DNA from 3 places in the Streptomyces sp. NPDC004539 genome. Region 3 is predicted to be linked to each of the others. Evidence: riboswitches for the same ligand, from Rfam matches in the RefSeq annotation. Region 3 holds a riboswitch; each other region holds the start of a gene.
The links. A riboswitch is a leader RNA that binds a small molecule or an ion and turns the genes downstream of it on or off. The one in region 3 is predicted to bind cobalamin.
Positions count from the first base shown of each region.

Region 1 (5,327 bases), on a different contig from region 3:
GCCAGCTCCGAGCGGCGGATACGGGGAGCACGTGCGGGCATGGAGAGGCTCCTAGATGGTTCCGGCGGCGCGCAGGGCGGCGAGGCGGGTGGCGTCGAGGCCGAGGAGGCCGCCGTACACGTGGTCGTTGTCGGCACCGAGCGCCCGGCCGAGGCCGCGTACGGTGGCTGGGGTCGAGCTCAGGCGTGTGGCGGGTGCCTGGACGCGGACGGGTCCGAGGTCGGGGTCGTCGATCACGGGGAAGGTGCCGCGCGCGGTGAGGTGCGGGTCGTTCAGGAGCGCCTCGGCGTCGTAGACGCGGGCCACCGCGCAGCCGCCGTCCTCGAACGCGGCCAGCGCCTCGGCCAGGGGGCGTTCGGCGACCCAGTCGGCGACCACCTTGTCGATCTCGTCGCCGCGCGCGGCACGGCCCGCGGGTTCGTAGTAGCCGGGATCGGCGGCCAGGTCGGCGCGGCCGACGACGGTGAACACGCGCTGCGCCATGCGCGGAGAGGCCGAGGACAGTGCGAGCCAGCCGCCGTCGGCGCATCGGTAGCAGTTGCGCGGCGCGCTCGCGTCGAAGCGGCTGCCGGAGCGGACCGGCGAGATGCCGAGCTGGTCGTAGGAGAGGGTCGCGGACTCGATGAGGCGGGCGAGGGGTTCGATCAGGTTGACGTCCACGATCTGGCCGGCGCCGCCGTGCACGTCGCGGTGGTAGAGCGCGGCGAGGACGGCGTGCGTGGCGGTCTGTGCGGCGACGCCGTCGGCCAGCATGAACGGCGGCAGCGAGGGGGGACCGCCGGGTTCGCCGACCAGGTGCGCGAAGCCGCTCATGGCCTCGGCGAGGGTCCCGTACCCGGGCCGGTCGCTGTGCGGGCCGCCGGCGCCGTACCCGGTGACGTGCAGGATCACCAGCCGGGGGTGGCGGGAGAGGACGTCGGTGGGGGAGAGGTGCCAGCGGTCCAGGGCGCTGGGGCGGCTGCCGAGGACGAGGACGTCGGCGTGGTCGAGGAGTTGGTGCAGCAGGTCTTGGCCGTCCGGTGTGCGGAGGTTGAGGGTGACGCACTTCTTGTTGCGGCTGACGCTCTTCCAAACAAGTCCCCAGCCGTCCTTGAGGTCACCCCAGGTCCGCAACGGGTCGCCGCTGCCGGGCTGTTCGACCTTGACGACCTCGGCACCCAGTTCCCCGAGGTGGGTGGCGGCCAGGGGCCCGGCGACCAGGGTGGCCGCGTCGACGACCCGTATCCCGCGCAGTGCGGACGGCGGCTCAGACACGGACGGACCCCCGGGACACCGGAGGGCGCTCAAGTCCCAGATGGTCCCGCAGAGTTGTGCCGTTGTACCGGGTGCGGTGCAGTCCCCGGCGCTGAAGCTCGGGTACCACTATGCGAACGAAGTCCTCGAAGGCGCCCGGGAGATGGGTCGCGGCGAGGACGAACCCGTCGCACGCCTCGGTCGTGAACCACTCCTCCATCTGGTCCGCGACCTGCGTCGCCGTGCCGACGAAACGCGGCCCCTGGAGCAGGGTCGCGCGGTGTCCGGCGAGGTCGCGGATGCGGACGGTGCCGCCGATGTGCGCCCGGAGGTTCTGGACGAGGCCGCGGATGCCGGTCGACTTCTCGACGAGTTCGTCCGTGACCGGTTCGTCGAGGTCGTGCGCCGAGAAGTCGTAGTTCATCAGCTCGGACAGCAGGGTGAGCGACGCCGTCGGGTGGACCAGGTCGTCGAGGAACATCCGCTCGCGCTCGGCGGCGTGCGCGGCCGACTCCCCGACGACGGTGTAGGCCATGGGGCAGATCCGCACCGACGCCGGGTCGCGTCCGGTCTCGGCGATCCGGCGTTTCTGGTCCGCGTAGTGCGCGCGGGCTATCTCGATGCCGGGGTCGCCGGTGAAGATCAGCTCCGCCCAGCGGGAGGCGAAGTCGCGCCCCCGTCCCGAGGAGCCGGCCTGGAGGATCACCGGGTGTCCCTGCGGGGAGCGAGGGACGGTCAGCGGACCCCGGGATTCGAAGTGGGCGCCGTGGTGGCCGAGTTCACGGACTTTGCCGGGGTCGGCGTAGACGCCGGAGGCGCGGTCGCGGATCAGCGCGCCGTCGTCCCAGGTGTCCCAGAGGCCGGTGACGACCTCCAGGAACTCGTCGGCGCGGTCGTAGCGTTCGGCCGGGTTCAGATGGCTCGCGGCGCCGAAGTTCTGCGCCTCGCGGTCGTTGACCGAGGTCACGACGTTCCACGCGGCGCGGCCCGCGCTGAGGTGGTCGAGCGTCGCGAAGGTCCGCGCGACGTGGTAGGGCGCGTAGTAGGTGGTGGAGTAGGTGGCTCCCAGGCCGATGAGCGAGGTCGCCTGGCTGAGGACGCCGAGGACGACGCTCAGGTCGAGCTTGACCGGCCTGGCGCCGTGGCGGACCGCGTCGGCGACGGAACCGCCGTGGATGCCGGGCATCGCGAGGCGGTCGTCGAAGAACATCAGGTCGAACAGGCCGCGCTCCAGGAGCCGGCCGAGATCGGCGTAGTACGACGCGTCGAGGTAGCGGTGTTCGGTGGCCGGGTGACGCCAGGACCCTGCGTAGACGGACGTGTTGCCTGCCTGCATGAACGCGACCAGTGCCAACCGGTCGCCTGACTGTCGGCTCATGGTCTCGACGATGGCACATCTAAAATATTAGATTCAATACCCCATCGCTGATATCGTAACGGCATGAGGCAGAAGCTGGCCGACGCGATCGGTGGAACCGTACGGCAGCGCGCGGAACGGGAGTTGCGCGACCGCATCCTCACCGGCGCCCTCCCCGCCGGCGCCCGCCTCGACCTCGACGGGATCTGCGAGGAGTTCGGCATCAGCCGCACCCCGGTGCGCGAGGCGCTGCTCGAACTCTCCTTCCAGGGGCTCGTGGAGATCGCTCCCCGCAGCGGTGTCAAGGTCATCGGCGCGACCCCCGGCGAGACGCTGGACAACTTCGCGATCCTGGCCACCCTCAGCGGCAAGGCCGCCGAGTGGTCGGCGCGGCGGATCACGCCGGACGCCCTGGAGGAGCTGGCGAAGATCACGGGCACCCTCGCGGTCACGCCCCCCGGTTCCGAGCTGATCGACGCCAACTGGCGCTTCCATCACATCGTCAACACCTCGGCCGGTGTGCCGCACCTGCTGCCTCTCCTGCGGCAGGCGCTGCGACTCGTCCCGTCGAACTTCCTCGCTGTCATCCCCGTCCACAACCAGCGGGAACACGACGAACTGCTCGACTGTCTGCGGCAGCGGGACGCCGCACGGGCGCGGACCGTGGCGGAACAGCACGTCCTGGCGGCGGGAGAGGCCCTGACGGACTGGCTCCGCACTCGCGAACAGCTCTGACCCCGGTCATCCGGCCATCTGCTCGGGACCGCTGGATTTACTAGGACGTCCAACTATATAGTCGGGGTACAAGGCCCGCGGTGCAGGGAAGCCGGTGCGATTCCGGCGCGGTCCCGCCACTGTGACCGGGGAGTTCGCCGTCGAGCGGTACGCCACTGACGAGATGTCGGGAAGGCGGACGGCGCGCGCTGATCCGGGAGTCAGGATACCGGCCGCGGGATGTTCCGTGTTGTCCACGAGGATGGAGCTGACACGCATGGCATCGTCACGCGCACCCGACCCCGGAAGCACGCCACCGGTCTGACGGTCCCTCCGCCATACGCGATCTCGCGCAGCCTCACCCGTCCGCACGCACGCCACCGCGTCGCCGTGCGGTCATCAGGCGCGCGCCATCCCGGACCCCTGACGAGAGCAGGCACCCATGGTCCGCGCGCAAGACACCCAAGACCGCACTCCCGTACGTGAGCTGACCCACTTCATCGGAGGCCGCCACACCCCCGGCACCTCCGGTGCCTTCGGCGACGTCCACGACCCCAACACCGGCGCCGTACAGGCCCGCGTCCCCCTCGCGAACCGCGCCGACACCGAGGCGGCGATCACCGACGCCGCCGAGGCCCAGCGGGAGTGGGGGCAGTGGAACCCTCAGCGCAGGGCGCGCGTCCTGCTCAAGTTCCTCCAACTCGTCGAGCAGGAGCGGGAGTCGCTGGCGCGGCTTCTGTCGTCCGAGCACGGCAAGACCGTCGCCGACGCACACGGCGACCTCCAGCGCGGCCTGGAAGTCGTGGAGTTCGCCGCCGGCATCCCCCACCTCCTCAAGGGGGAGTTCACCGACAACGCGGGCACCGGCATCGACGTCCACTCCCTGCGCGCGCCGCTCGGCGTCGTCGCCGGCATCACCCCGTTCAACTTCCCCGCGATGATCCCCCTGTGGAAGGCGGCACCCGCGCTGGCCTGCGGCAACGCCTTCGTCCTCAAACCCTCCGAACGCGACCCGTCGGTACCGCTGAGGCTGGCCGAACTCTTCCTGGAGGCGGGACTGCCGCCGGGCGTCCTCAACGTCGTCAACGGCGGCCGGGAAGCCGTCGACACCCTCCTGGACGACCCTCGTGTCGAAGCGCTCGGTTTCGTCGGTTCCACCCCGGTCGCCGCCCACGTCTACGCCACCGCCGCCGCGCACGGCAAGCGCGCCCAGTGCTTCGGCGGCGCCAAGAACCACATGATCGTCATGCCGGACGCCGACCTCGACCAGGCCGTCGACGCGCTGATCGGCGCCGGGTACGGCTCGGCCGGAGAGCGCTGCATGGCGATCTCCGTGGCGGTCCCGGTCGGCGAGGAGACCGCCGACGCGCTCGTCACCCGCCTCAAGGAACGCATCGGCACCCTCAGGATCGGCCGCAGCGACGACCCCGAGGCCGACTTCGGGCCGCTGGTGAGCCGGGACGCCGTGGACCGCGTCCGCTCCTACGTCGACCTCGGAGTCGAGGAGGGTGCCGAACTCGTCGTCGACGGACGGGACTTCACCCTCCCCGGCCACGAGAACGGCTTCTTCGCCGGAGCCTCCCTCTTCGACCGGGTCACCCCGGCCATGCGGATCTGGCAGGAGGAGATCTTCGGTCCCGTCCTGTCCGTCGTCCGCGCCGCCGACTACGAAGAGGCGCTGCGCCTGCCGAGCGAGCACCCGTACGGCAACGGCGTCGCGATCTTCACCAGGGACGGCGACACGGCACGGGACTTCACGCGCCGCGTCCACACCGGCATGGTCGGCGTCAACGTCCCCATCCCGGTACCCGTCGCCTACCACACCTTCGGCGGCTGGAAGCGGTCCGGATTCGGCGACCTCAACCAGCACGGACCCGACGCGATCCGCTTCTACACCCGCACGAAGACCGTCACCACACGCTGGCCCGCCGGCCTGCGGGAAGGTGCCAGCTTCACGATCCCGACGATGGGCTGAGCCATGACCCTCACCGAGGACCAGCGGGCCCTCGTCGAGGCGACCCTC
Region 1 covers NZ_JBEXLS010000049.1:36,535-41,861, forward strand. The annotation lists gene ABZX85_RS48630 (CoA ester lyase) at 1-41, opposite strand, end outside; gene ABZX85_RS48635 (CoA transferase) at 52-1,254, opposite strand; gene ABZX85_RS48640 (LLM class flavin-dependent oxidoreductase) at 1,247-2,611, opposite strand; gene ABZX85_RS48645 (GntR family transcriptional regulator) at 2,675-3,325, shown strand; cobalamin riboswitch at 3,373-3,557, shown strand; gene ABZX85_RS48650 (CoA-acylating methylmalonate-semialdehyde dehydrogenase) at 3,747-5,279, shown strand; gene ABZX85_RS48655 (acyl-CoA dehydrogenase family protein) at 5,283-5,327, shown strand, end outside.
Region 1: another riboswitch for cobalamin. It lies ahead of ABZX85_RS48650 (CoA-acylating methylmalonate-semialdehyde dehydrogenase); the one in region 3 lies ahead of metE (5-methyltetrahydropteroyltriglutamate--homocysteine S-methyltransferase).

Region 2 (5,327 bases), on a different contig from region 3:
GGTCGACGGAGTAGAAGTTGCGGCCGGTCGGCAGGACGTTGACCAGGCCGCGCAGCGGGGAGCCGGAGGGGCCGGCCGGGACGAAGCCGCCGGCCAGCGCGTGGACCGTGTGCTCCAGCTCCGCCGTGGTCGCCGCCAGACGCGGGACGACTTCGCGGGCCGCGAACTCCAGGACGGCGGCGACCTGTTCGCCGTGCGCCGTGGGGACTGCGGCCGGGTCCCAGTCCGCGTCCTCCATCGCCTGCACGAGCGCGCGGGCCTGTTCCTCCGCCGCGTCGGCCGTGGTGCGGGTCGCCGCCGACTCGTCGAGGCCGAGCGCCTCGCGCAGGCCGGGCAGGGCGGTGGTGCCGCCCCAGATCTGGCGGGCGCGCAGGATCGCGAGGACGAGGTTGACGCGGTCGGCGCCGGCCGGCGGGTTGCCGAGGACGTGCAGTCCGTCGCGGATCTGGGCGTCCTTGATCTCGCAGAGCCAGCCGTCGACGTGCAGGAGGAAGTCGTCGAAGCCGTCGTCCTCGGGACGGTCCTCCAGGCCGAGGTCGTGATCGAGCCTCGCGGCCTGGATCAGGGTCCAGATCTGGGCGCGGATCGCCGGGAGTTTCGCCGGGTCCATGGCGGCGATCTGGGCGTGTTCGTCGAGGAGTTGCTCCAGGCGGGCGATGTCGCCGTAGGAGTCGGCGCGGGCCATCGGCGGGACGAGGTGGTCGACGAGGGTGGCGTGGACGCGGCGTTTGGCCTGGGTGCCCTCGCCGGGGTCGTTGACGAGGAAGGGGTAGACCAGCGGGAGGTCGCCGAGGGCCGCGTCGGGGCCGCAGGCGGCGGACAGGCCCGCGTTCTTGCCGGGGAGCCACTCCAGGTTGCCGTGCTTGCCGAGGTGGATCATCGCGTCGGCGCCGAACCCGCCGTCCTCGGCGCGGGCCGCGATCCAGCGGTAGGCCGCCAGGTAGTGGTGGGAGGGCGGGAGATCGGGGTCGTGGTAGATCGCGATGGGGTTCTCGCCGAAGCCGCGCGGGGGCTGGATGAGGATCAGCAGGTTCCCGAAGCGCAGCGCCGCGAGGACGATGTCCCCGTCCGGGTTCGCGCTGCGGTCGACGAACATCTCGCCCGGCGCCGGCCCCCACTTCTCCTCGACCGCCTCCCGCAGCTCCCCGGGCAGCGAGGCGAACCAGCGCCGGTAGTCGGCCGCCGGAATCCGCACCGGGTTGCGGGCGAGCTGCTCCTCGGTCAGCCAGTCCTGGTCGTGCCCGCCCGCCTCGATGAGCGCCCGGATCAGCTCGTCCCCGTCACCGGAGGCCATCCCGGGGACGTCGTCGAAGACGTACCCCGCCTCGCGCAGCCGGTGCAGCAGCGCGATCGCGCTGGCGGGGGTGTCCAGGCCGACCGCGTTGCCGATCCGGGAGTGCTTCGTCGGGTAGGCGGACAGCACCAGCGCGACCCGCTTCCCGGCGGCCGGGATGTGCCTCAGCAGCGCGTGGCGTACGGCGATCCCGGCGACGCGGGCCGCGCGCTCGGGGTCGGCGACGTACGCGGGGAGGCCGTCGGCGTCGATCTCCTTGAAGGAGAACGGCACGGTGATCAGGCGGCCGTCGAACTCGGGGACGGCGATCTGACTGGCCGCGTCCAGCGGGGAGACGCCCTCGTCGCTCTCCTCCCACGCGGCGCGCGAGCCGGTCAGGCACAGGGCCTGGAGGATCGGTACGTCGAGGGAGGTGAGCGCGCCCGCGTCCCAGGACTCGTCGTCACCGCCGGCCGACGCCTCGGCGGGGCGGGTGCCGCCGGCCGCGAGGACCGTGGTGACGATGGCGTCGGCGGCGCCGAGCGTGGCGATCAGCTCGGGTTCGGGGGCCCGCAGCGAGGCCACGTACAGCGGCAGCGCCCGGCCGCCCGCCGCCTCGACCGCGTCGCACAGGGCGTGCACGAAGCCGGTGTTGCCGCTCATGTGGTGGGCGCGGTAGTAGAGCACGGCGACCGTCGGGCCCTCGGCGTCGCGGGGCGCGCGCTCCAGCGCGCCCCAACTCGGCGCGGGCGCGGGCGAGTCGAAGCCGTGGCCGGTCAGCAGGACCGTGTCCGACAGGAACCGGGCGAGCTGCTCCAGGTTGGCCGGGCCGCCGTGCGCGAGGTAGGCGTGCGCCTCGGCGGCGATCCCGACGGGAACCGTGGAGGCCGCCATCAGCTGGGCGTCGGGCGCCTGTTCACCGGTGAGGACGACGACCGGCCGCCCGTCGGCGAGCAGCAGGTCGAGCCCGTCCTGCCAGGCCCGCAGCCCGCCGAGGAGGCGGACGACGACGAGGTCGGCGCCGTCGAGGAGCGCGGGCAGGTCGTCCAGGGGGAGGCGGGCGGGGTTGGCGTACCGGTAGGGGACCGGGCCGTTCGCGGCGCGGGCGCTGAGCAGGTCGGTGTCGGACGTCGACAGGAGCAGGATCATGCGGCGTCGGCCTTCCTCGGGGTGTCCACGCCCCGGGCGAGAACTGGACGGCGGGAGTTCCTGACTCGCCCGGCGGCCGGGCTCACAGTGGCGGGACCGTGCCGGAGTCGCACCGGCTTCCTCCCCTGGTCGGTGACGGACCCTCATGATCCGCCGAGGAGCATAGTAAGGGTCACTGAAAGAGGGCAGGGCATACATCCGGTGTGATCGTAGGTATGCTCACGGCCGTGCCCACGCCTCCTGCCCGTCCGTCGTCCCAGGCCACAGCCCTCTCGCGGGGCCGCGACGACGCCTGCCCCGGCGCGCTGCGCCTGCACGCGGCGGACGACGGCGCGCTCGCCCGCGTCCGGATTCCCGGTGGGGTGCTGCGCACCGGACAGGCGCGTGCGCTCGGCCTCGCCGCCCGTGAACTCGGCGACGGGGAACTGCATCTGACCTCGCGCGGAAACGTTCAGCTGCGCGGCCTCACGCCGGACGGCGGGGCCGAACTGGCGGAGCGGCTGGAGGTGGCCGGGCTGCTGCCGTCCTGGCGGCACGAACGCGTCCGCAACGTCGTCGCCTCCCCCCTGTCCGGTCTCGACGGCCGTAGTCTCCTCGATGTCCGGCCGTGGCTGCGGGAGCTGGACGCGCTGCTGTGCGCGAGCGGGCCGGCGGCGAGGCTGTCCGGGAGGTTCCTGTTCGCGCTGGACGACGGGCGCGGGGACGTGGCGGCGCTCGGCGCCGACGTGAGTGTGCTGGCCGCGCCGGACGGGGGCGCGTGGGTGCGGGTCGGGGCGTCGCCGGATGCCGTGCGCGTGCCGGCCGGGGACGCCGCGCGGGCCGCGGTGCGGGCGGCCGAGGCGTTCGTGGAGGTGAGCGGCGGACGGGTCTGGCGGGTGTCCGAACTCCCCTGCGGCGGCAAGGAGTTGGTCTCGTACCTGGGTGAGCCGGCGCGTCCCGTGTGGCCCCGGTCCGCCGAGCCGGCCCCCGGTACGGTCACCGCGCCCGACGGGACGACGAGCCTGTCCGTCCTGGCCCCGCTGGGCCGCCTGACCGCCGCCCGGTGGGACGCGCTCACCGACGCCTCCTCCGACGAACTGCGGCTGACACCGTGGCGCGGAATGGTCCTCCCGGCCGTTCCCGCCGGCCGGCTCGCCGGTCTCGACGCCATGGGCCTGGTCACCGGACCGGACTCCCCCTGGCTCGGGGTCGGCTCCTGCGTCGGGCGGCCCGGCTGCGCGAAGGCGCACGCGGACGTCCGTACCGACGCGGCGGCCTGCCTCACGGGCGGCGGCGGACTCCCCGTCCACTGGTCCGGCTGCGAGCGCCGCTGCGGACGCCCGCGCGGCGACCACGTCGACGTCCTCGCCGTCCCCGGCGGCGGCTACCGGATCTCCGGTGCGCCGTCCTCCCTGTCCACCCTCGCCGCCGATGTGGCGGCGGCCCGTCACGCATGACCCGTAGGAGCACGGTGTTCGAGTACGAGAAGGACGGCGCGGCGATCTACCGTCAGTCGTTCGCCACCATCCGCGCGGAGGCCGACCTCGCGGGGCTGCCCGCCGACGTCTCCCAGGTCGCGGTCCGGATGATCCACGCCTGCGGGATGACCGACCTCGTCCGGGACCTCGCGTACACGCCGGGCGTGGTGGCGCGCGCCCGCGAGGCCCTGCGGGCCGGGGCGCCGATCTTCACCGACGTCCAGATGGTGGCCAGCGGCGTGACCCGCAAGCGCCTCCCCGCCGCCAACGACGTGCTGTGCACGCTCTCCGACCCGGCCGTCCCCGCGCTCGCCGCGAAGCTGGGCACGACCCGCAGCGCCGCCGCCCTCGAACTGTGGCGGGACCGGCTGGAGGGCGCGGTCGTCGCCGTCGGCAACGCGCCCACCGCGCTGTTCCGGCTGCTGGAGATGATCGAGGAGGGCGCGCCCCGCCCCGCCGCCGTCATCGGCGTCCCGGTCGGTTTCGTGGGCGCCGCCGAGTCCAAGGACGCGCTCGCCGGGCACCCGTCCGGTCTGGAGCACCTGGTGGTGCGCGGCCGGCGCGGGGGCAGCGCCATCGCCGCCGCCGCGCTCAACGCGATCGCGAGCGAGGAGGAGTGACCGGCAAGCTGTACGGCGTCGGACTCGGCCCCGGCGACCCGTCCCTGATGACCGTACGGGCCGTCGAGGTCATCGCCGAAGCGGATGTGATCGCCTATCACAGCGCCCGGCACGGCCGGTCCATCGCGCGCTCGATCGCGGCGAAGCACCTCCGCGCCGACCACGTCGAAGAACCGCTGGTCTACCCCGTCACGACGGAGACCACCGACCACCCCGGCGGCTACCGGGGCGCCATGGAGGAGTTCTACACCGAGGCGTCCGCCCGGCTCGCCGCGCACCTCGACGCCGGGCGCACGGTCGCCGTCCTCGCCGAGGGGGACCCGCTCTTCTACGGCTCGTACATGCACATGCACAAGCGGCTCGCCGACCGCTACGACACCGAGGTGATCCCCGGCGTCACCTCGGTGTCCGCCGCAGCCGCCCGCCTCGGCACCCCGCTCGCGGAGGGCGAGGAGATCCTGACGATCCTGCCGGGCACCCTCCCCGAGGAGGAGCTGACCGCACGGCTCGCCGCCACGGACACGGCCGTGGTGATGAAACTGGGCCGGACCTTCACCAAGGTCCGCACCGCGCTGGAGAGTTCGGGCCGCCTCGCCGAGGCGCGGTACGTCGAGCGGGCCACCATGGACGGGGAGCGGCTCGCCCCGCTCGCCGACGTGGACGCCGGGTCGGTGCCGTACTTCTCCGTCGCCGTCCTGCCGAGCCGGGTCGACGCCCCGGCGCCCGTGCGGGAGTCGGGCGAGGTCGTCGTGGTCGGCACCGGTCCCGCCGGGCCGCTGTGGCTGACCCCCGAGTCGCGGGGTGCGCTGGCGAGCGCGGACGACCTGG
Region 2 covers NZ_JBEXLS010000014.1:94,093-99,419, reverse strand. The annotation lists gene cobN (cobaltochelatase subunit CobN) at 1-2,422, opposite strand, end outside; cobalamin riboswitch at 2,456-2,593, opposite strand; gene ABZX85_RS27410 (cobalamin biosynthesis protein CobG) at 2,638-3,858, shown strand; gene ABZX85_RS27405 (precorrin-8X methylmutase) at 3,855-4,499, shown strand; gene ABZX85_RS27400 (precorrin-2 C(20)-methyltransferase) at 4,496-5,327, shown strand, end outside.
Region 2: another riboswitch for cobalamin. It lies ahead of cobN (cobaltochelatase subunit CobN); the one in region 3 lies ahead of metE (5-methyltetrahydropteroyltriglutamate--homocysteine S-methyltransferase).

Region 3 (5,327 bases):
GACCCCGCTGGTGGCGAGGGACATCGCGGGCGCCATGACCAGGCCGATACCGAGGCCGGTGACGATCAGCGGCGGCATGACGTGGGTGACGTACGTGCTGTTCAGGTCCAGGCCCGTCATCCAGACCAGGCCGAGCGCGCCGAGGGCCATGCCGAGCGGGACGATCGTCTTCGGGCCGATCCGGGGGACGAGGAAGCTGGTCGCCAGGGTGGCCGCGACCATCAGCGCGCCGACCATCGGCAGGAACGCGAGCCCGGTCTTGACCGCGCTGAACCCGAGGCTGAGCTGGAGGTAGTAGGTCAGGAAGAGGAAGACACCGAACATGCCCGCGCTGGAGATCAGCATGACGGCGAAGGAGGCGCCGCGGTCGCGGTCGAGCAGGACGCGCAGCGGGAGCAGCGGGTGGGACGCCCGGGTCTGCCACCAGGTGAACGCGGCGAGCAGGATGCCACCGGCGGTCAGGAAGCCCCAGGAGCGCGGGGAGGACCAGTCGTGGGACTCGGCCATGGAGAAGCCGTAGACGACGGAGAAGAGTCCGGCGGTGACCAGGATCGTGCCGGGGATGTCGAGCTTGGCACCGGGTTCGCGCTGGGTGCGCTTGAGCAGTATCCAGCCGCCGACCAGCGGGATCACGGCGAGGACGAGGTTGACGTAGAGGGTCCAGCGCCAGTTCAGGTACTCGGTGAGGACGCCGCCGAGGAGGAGGCCGACGGCCGCGCCGGAGCCGGCGATGGCGCCGTAGATGCCGAAGGCGCGGGCCCTCTCGCGCGCGTCGGTGAACGTGGTGGTCAGCAGGGAGAGCGCGGCGGGCGCGAGGAGGGCGCCGAAGAGGCCCTGGAGGGTGCGGCCGACGACGAGGACCTCGAAGTTGGTCGCGGCACCGGCCAGCGCGGAGGCGGCGGCGAATCCGCCGACGCCGACCAGGAAGGCGAGCTTGCGGCCGAAGAGGTCGGCGATCCGGCCGCCGAGGAGCAGGAGGCTGCCGAAGGCGAGGGAGTAGGCGGTGACGATCCAGGTCCGGTCGCCGTCGGAGAAGCCGAGGTCGGCCTGGGCGGACGGCATCGCGATGTTCACGATCGTCGCGTCCAGCGTGACCATCAGCTGGGCCATGCCGATCATCGCGAGGACCCACCAGCGATGACGGGACGCGGGTTCCTCGGCCTGCTTCGTGAGTGACGTCGTGTCCGGCGTCTCGGTGGTCTGTGACATGAGGGCGTGCTCCGATGAGATGATCGGGCGTCTCGCGAACGAAACGGTTTCGTACTCGACAGACGCTACACACCCCGCTAGCGAAACTCAACCGTTTCGATAGTGAGACCAGGATCACACAGGCGATAGGCAACTATCAGATGAGCCCTTGTCGTGAAAACGCTTCCCCGTACGCCGCGTTCGCCCCGTACGCTGATCACCGCAGCCGGTTCGCCCCGTCAGCCAGACGGGCCGCGTCGCAAGAGGGAACCCGGTGGGAATCCGGGACTGCCCCGCAGCGGTGAGCGGGAACGACCGCCGTCATACGCACTGGGTCCGTGAGGACCTGGGAAGCGACGGCCAGTAGGTGCCTCGTCCTCGTACGAGGTGTGCCCGTGAGTCCGAAGACCTGCCGACTGCCCGTGCGCGAGCTGTTCGCGTACGGAGTTCCGGTGACCTCGCGGGTGGGTCGGCGCACAGCAGGCCGTACGGCGTCGCCGTCCGGCCGGTGGCTCCTTCACGCCCTCGTCCCGTCGCCGGGACCTCAGGGAATCGTCTCGTGAAGGAGATCTCCGTGACCACGAAGTCCGCAGCCGCGGCAACCCTGTACGGCTACCCCCGGCAGGGTCAGGGCCGGGAGCTGAAGAAGGCCGTCGAGGGGTACTGGAAGGGCCGCGTCACCGCGGCCGAACTCCACTCCACCGCCGCCGACCTGCGCGCCGCCACCTGGCGGCGCCTCGCCGACGCCGGTATCGACGAGGTCCCCACCGGCGACTTCTCGCTCTACGACCACGTCCTCGACACCAGCGTCATGCTCGGCGCGATCCCCGTGCGCCACGCGGGAGTCGACGACCCGCTGGACCGCTACTTCGCCATGGCGCGCGGCACGCAGGACGCCCCGCCGCTGGAGATGACGAAGTGGTTCGACACCAACTACCACTATCTGGTCCCCGAGTTGGGCCCGGACACCGTCTTCCGCGCCGAACCCGCCAAGCAGCTCGCCGAGTTGCGGGAAGCCCTCGCCCTCGGCCTGACCGCCCGCCCGGTCCTCCTCGGCCCGGTCACCTACCTCCTGCTGGCCAAGCCCGCCCCGGGAGTGGCCGCCGGTTTCGAGCCGCTCACCCTCCTCGACCGGCTCCTGCCGGTGTACGCCGAGATCCTCGCCGAGCTGCGGGCGGCCGGCGGCGGATGGGTCCAGCTCGACGAGCCCGCCCTCGTCCAGGACCGCACCCCGGCCGAGCTGAACGCCGCCGCCCGCGCCTACCGGGACCTCGGCGCGCTCACCGACCGGCCGAAACTGCTGGTCGCGACCTACTTCGACCGCCCGGGCGCGGCCCTCCCGGTCCTCGCCAAGGCGCCCGTCGAGGGGATCGCGCTCGACTTCACCCGGCCCGGCACCCTGGAGGACCTCGCCTCCGCCGGCGGGCTGCCCGGCAAGCGGCTGGTCGCGGGCGTCGTCGACGGGCGCAACATCTGGGTGAACGACCTCGCCGGGTCCCTCACCGTCCTCGGCACCCTCCTCGGGCTCGCCGACCGGGTCGACGTCTCCGCGTCCTGCTCCCTGCTCCACGTCCCGCTCGACACGGCCGCCGAACGCGACGTCGACCCGCAGATCCTGCGCTGGCTCGCCTTCGCCCGGCAGAAGACCGCCGAGGTCGTCACGCTGGCACGCGGACTGACCCGCGGCACCGGCGCGATCGCCGCCGAACTCGCCGCGAACCACGCCGACCTGGCCTCCCGCGCGGGGTCGCCGATCACCCGTGACCCCGCGGTGCGGGCCCGCGCCGCCGCGGTCACCGCCGCCGACGCACGCCGTGAACAGCCGTACGCCGAGCGGGCGTCGGCGCAGCGCGCGCATCTCGGGCTGCCCACGCTGCCGACGACCACGATCGGGTCGTTCCCGCAGACCGCCGAACTGCGGTCCGCCCGCGCGGACCTGCGGGCGGGGCGGATCGGGGCCGCCCGGTACGAGGACCGGGTCGCGGCCGAGATCCGGGAGGTGATCGCCTTCCAGGAGAAGGCGGGGCTGGACGTGCTGGTGCACGGCGAGGCCGAACGCAACGACATGGTCCAGTACTTCGCCGAGCAGCTCACCGGCTACCTGGCGACGCAGCACGGCTGGGTCCAGTCGTACGGCACCCGGTACGTGCGCCCGCCGATCCTGGCCGGGGACATCTCCCGCCCGGAGCCGATGACGGTCCGCTGGACGTCGTACGCGCAGTCGCTCACCGACCGGCCGGTCAAGGGCATGCTGACCGGGCCGGTGACGATGCTCGCCTGGTCGTTCGTCCGGGACGACCAGCCGCTCGCCGAGACCGCCCGGCAGGTCGCGCTGGCCCTGCGGGACGAGGTGAACGACCTTGAGGCGGCCGGGAGTTCGGTGATCCAGGTCGACGAGCCCGCGCTGCGCGAGACGCTGCCGCTGCGGGCCGCCGACCGGGCCGGTTACCTCGCGTGGGCGACGGAGGCGTTCCGCCTCGCGACCTCGGGGGTGCGGGCGCGGACGCAGATCCACACCCACATGTGCTATGCCGAGTTCGGGGACGTCGTGCAGGCGATCGACGACCTCGACGCGGACGTCATCAGCCTGGAGGCGGCCCGCTCCCACATGCAGGTGGCGCGGGAACTCGCGGCGCACGGCTACCCGCGTGAGGCCGGGCCGGGTGTCTACGACATCCACTCGCCGCGCGTCCCGAGCGCGGAGGAGGCGGCCGAACTGCTGCGGACCGGGCTGGCGGCGATCCCCGCCGAACGGCTGTGGGTGAACCCCGACTGCGGGCTCAAGACCCGGGGCTGGCCGGAGACGCGGGAGTCGCTGGAGAACCTGGTGACGGCGGCGCGCACGGTGCGGGCCGAGCTGTACTGACGGACCGCCGAGGGTCCCCGGGCGCACCGGGGGCCCTCCCTCCCGTTCAGCGAAACATCTCCTTCATACAGGAAGTATTTAGGGGTAACACCGGCTGCCTACGGTCCCTCCGTGCTCCCGCTCTGCCGACGCCGTCACGCGGGACATCGGTCCCCGACCCGCAAGGAGACGTCGTATGAGCGTCGAGCCGCAACTGGACGTACGAGAAGAGCCGGCGAGTACCGATCAGGCGACGAAGGAGACGCTGGAGGACTACACCCTCCGCTTCGCGCCCCGGAGCTACCGCCGCTGGACCCCGATGGTCGTGGCGACGACCGCGCTGGGCGGCATCGCCTACATGGCGGACTTCTCGATCGGCGCGGGCATCGGGCTCGCGCACGGCACCGGCAACGCGCTCGTGGCGATCGCCGTCGCCGCCGTCGTCATCTTCGTCACCGGGTTCCCGCTCGCGTACTACGGCGCCCGCTACAACATCGACCTGGACCTGATCACCCGGGGTTCCGGGTTCGGGTACTACGGCTCGGTGCTGACCAGCGTCATCTTCGCGAGCTTCACGTTCATCTTCTTCGCGCTCGAAGGGTCGATCATGGCCCAGGGGCTGAAGCTGGGCCTCGGACTCCCCCTGTGGCTCGGCTATCTGGTCTCCACGCTGATGGTCATACCGCTCGTGATCTACGGCATGAAGGCGCTGAGCAAGCTCCAGGTGTGGACGACGCCGATCTGGCTGCTGCTGATGGTGGGGCCGCTGGTCTACCTGGTCGCCACCGACCCCGGCACGGTCGACACGTTCCTGAACTACGCGGGGACGGACGGCGAGGGCGGCGTCAACACGGCGTCCGTGCTGCTCGGCGCCGGTGTCTGCCTCTCCCTCATCGCGCAGATCGGTGAGCAGATCGACTACCTGCGGTTCATGCCGCCCAAGACCGAGGCGAACAAGCGGAGCTGGTGGACGGCCGTGATCATGGCCGGTCCCGGGTGGGTGGTGCTCGGCGCGCTGAAGCAGGCCATCGGGGTGTTCCTCGCGGTGTACATCATCGCCAAGGTGGGGGCGGACGCGGCGCCCGAGCCGATCCAGCAGTTCCGGGGGGCCTTCGACGCGATGATGCCGTCCTGGCTGGTGGTTCCGCTGGCCGTCGTCCTCGTCGTGATCAGCCAGATCAAGATCAACGTGACGAACGCGTACTCCGGGTCGCTGGCCTGGACGAACTCGTTCACGCGGGTGACCAAGCGCTACCCCGGGCGCATGGTGTTCGTCCTCGTCAACCTCTCCTTC
Region 3 covers NZ_JBEXLS010000010.1:10,679-16,005, reverse strand. The annotation lists gene ABZX85_RS21480 (MFS transporter) at 1-1,209, opposite strand, end outside; cobalamin riboswitch at 1,399-1,620, shown strand; gene metE (5-methyltetrahydropteroyltriglutamate--homocysteine S-methyltransferase) at 1,763-4,054, shown strand; gene ABZX85_RS21470 (allantoin permease) at 4,230-5,327, shown strand, end outside.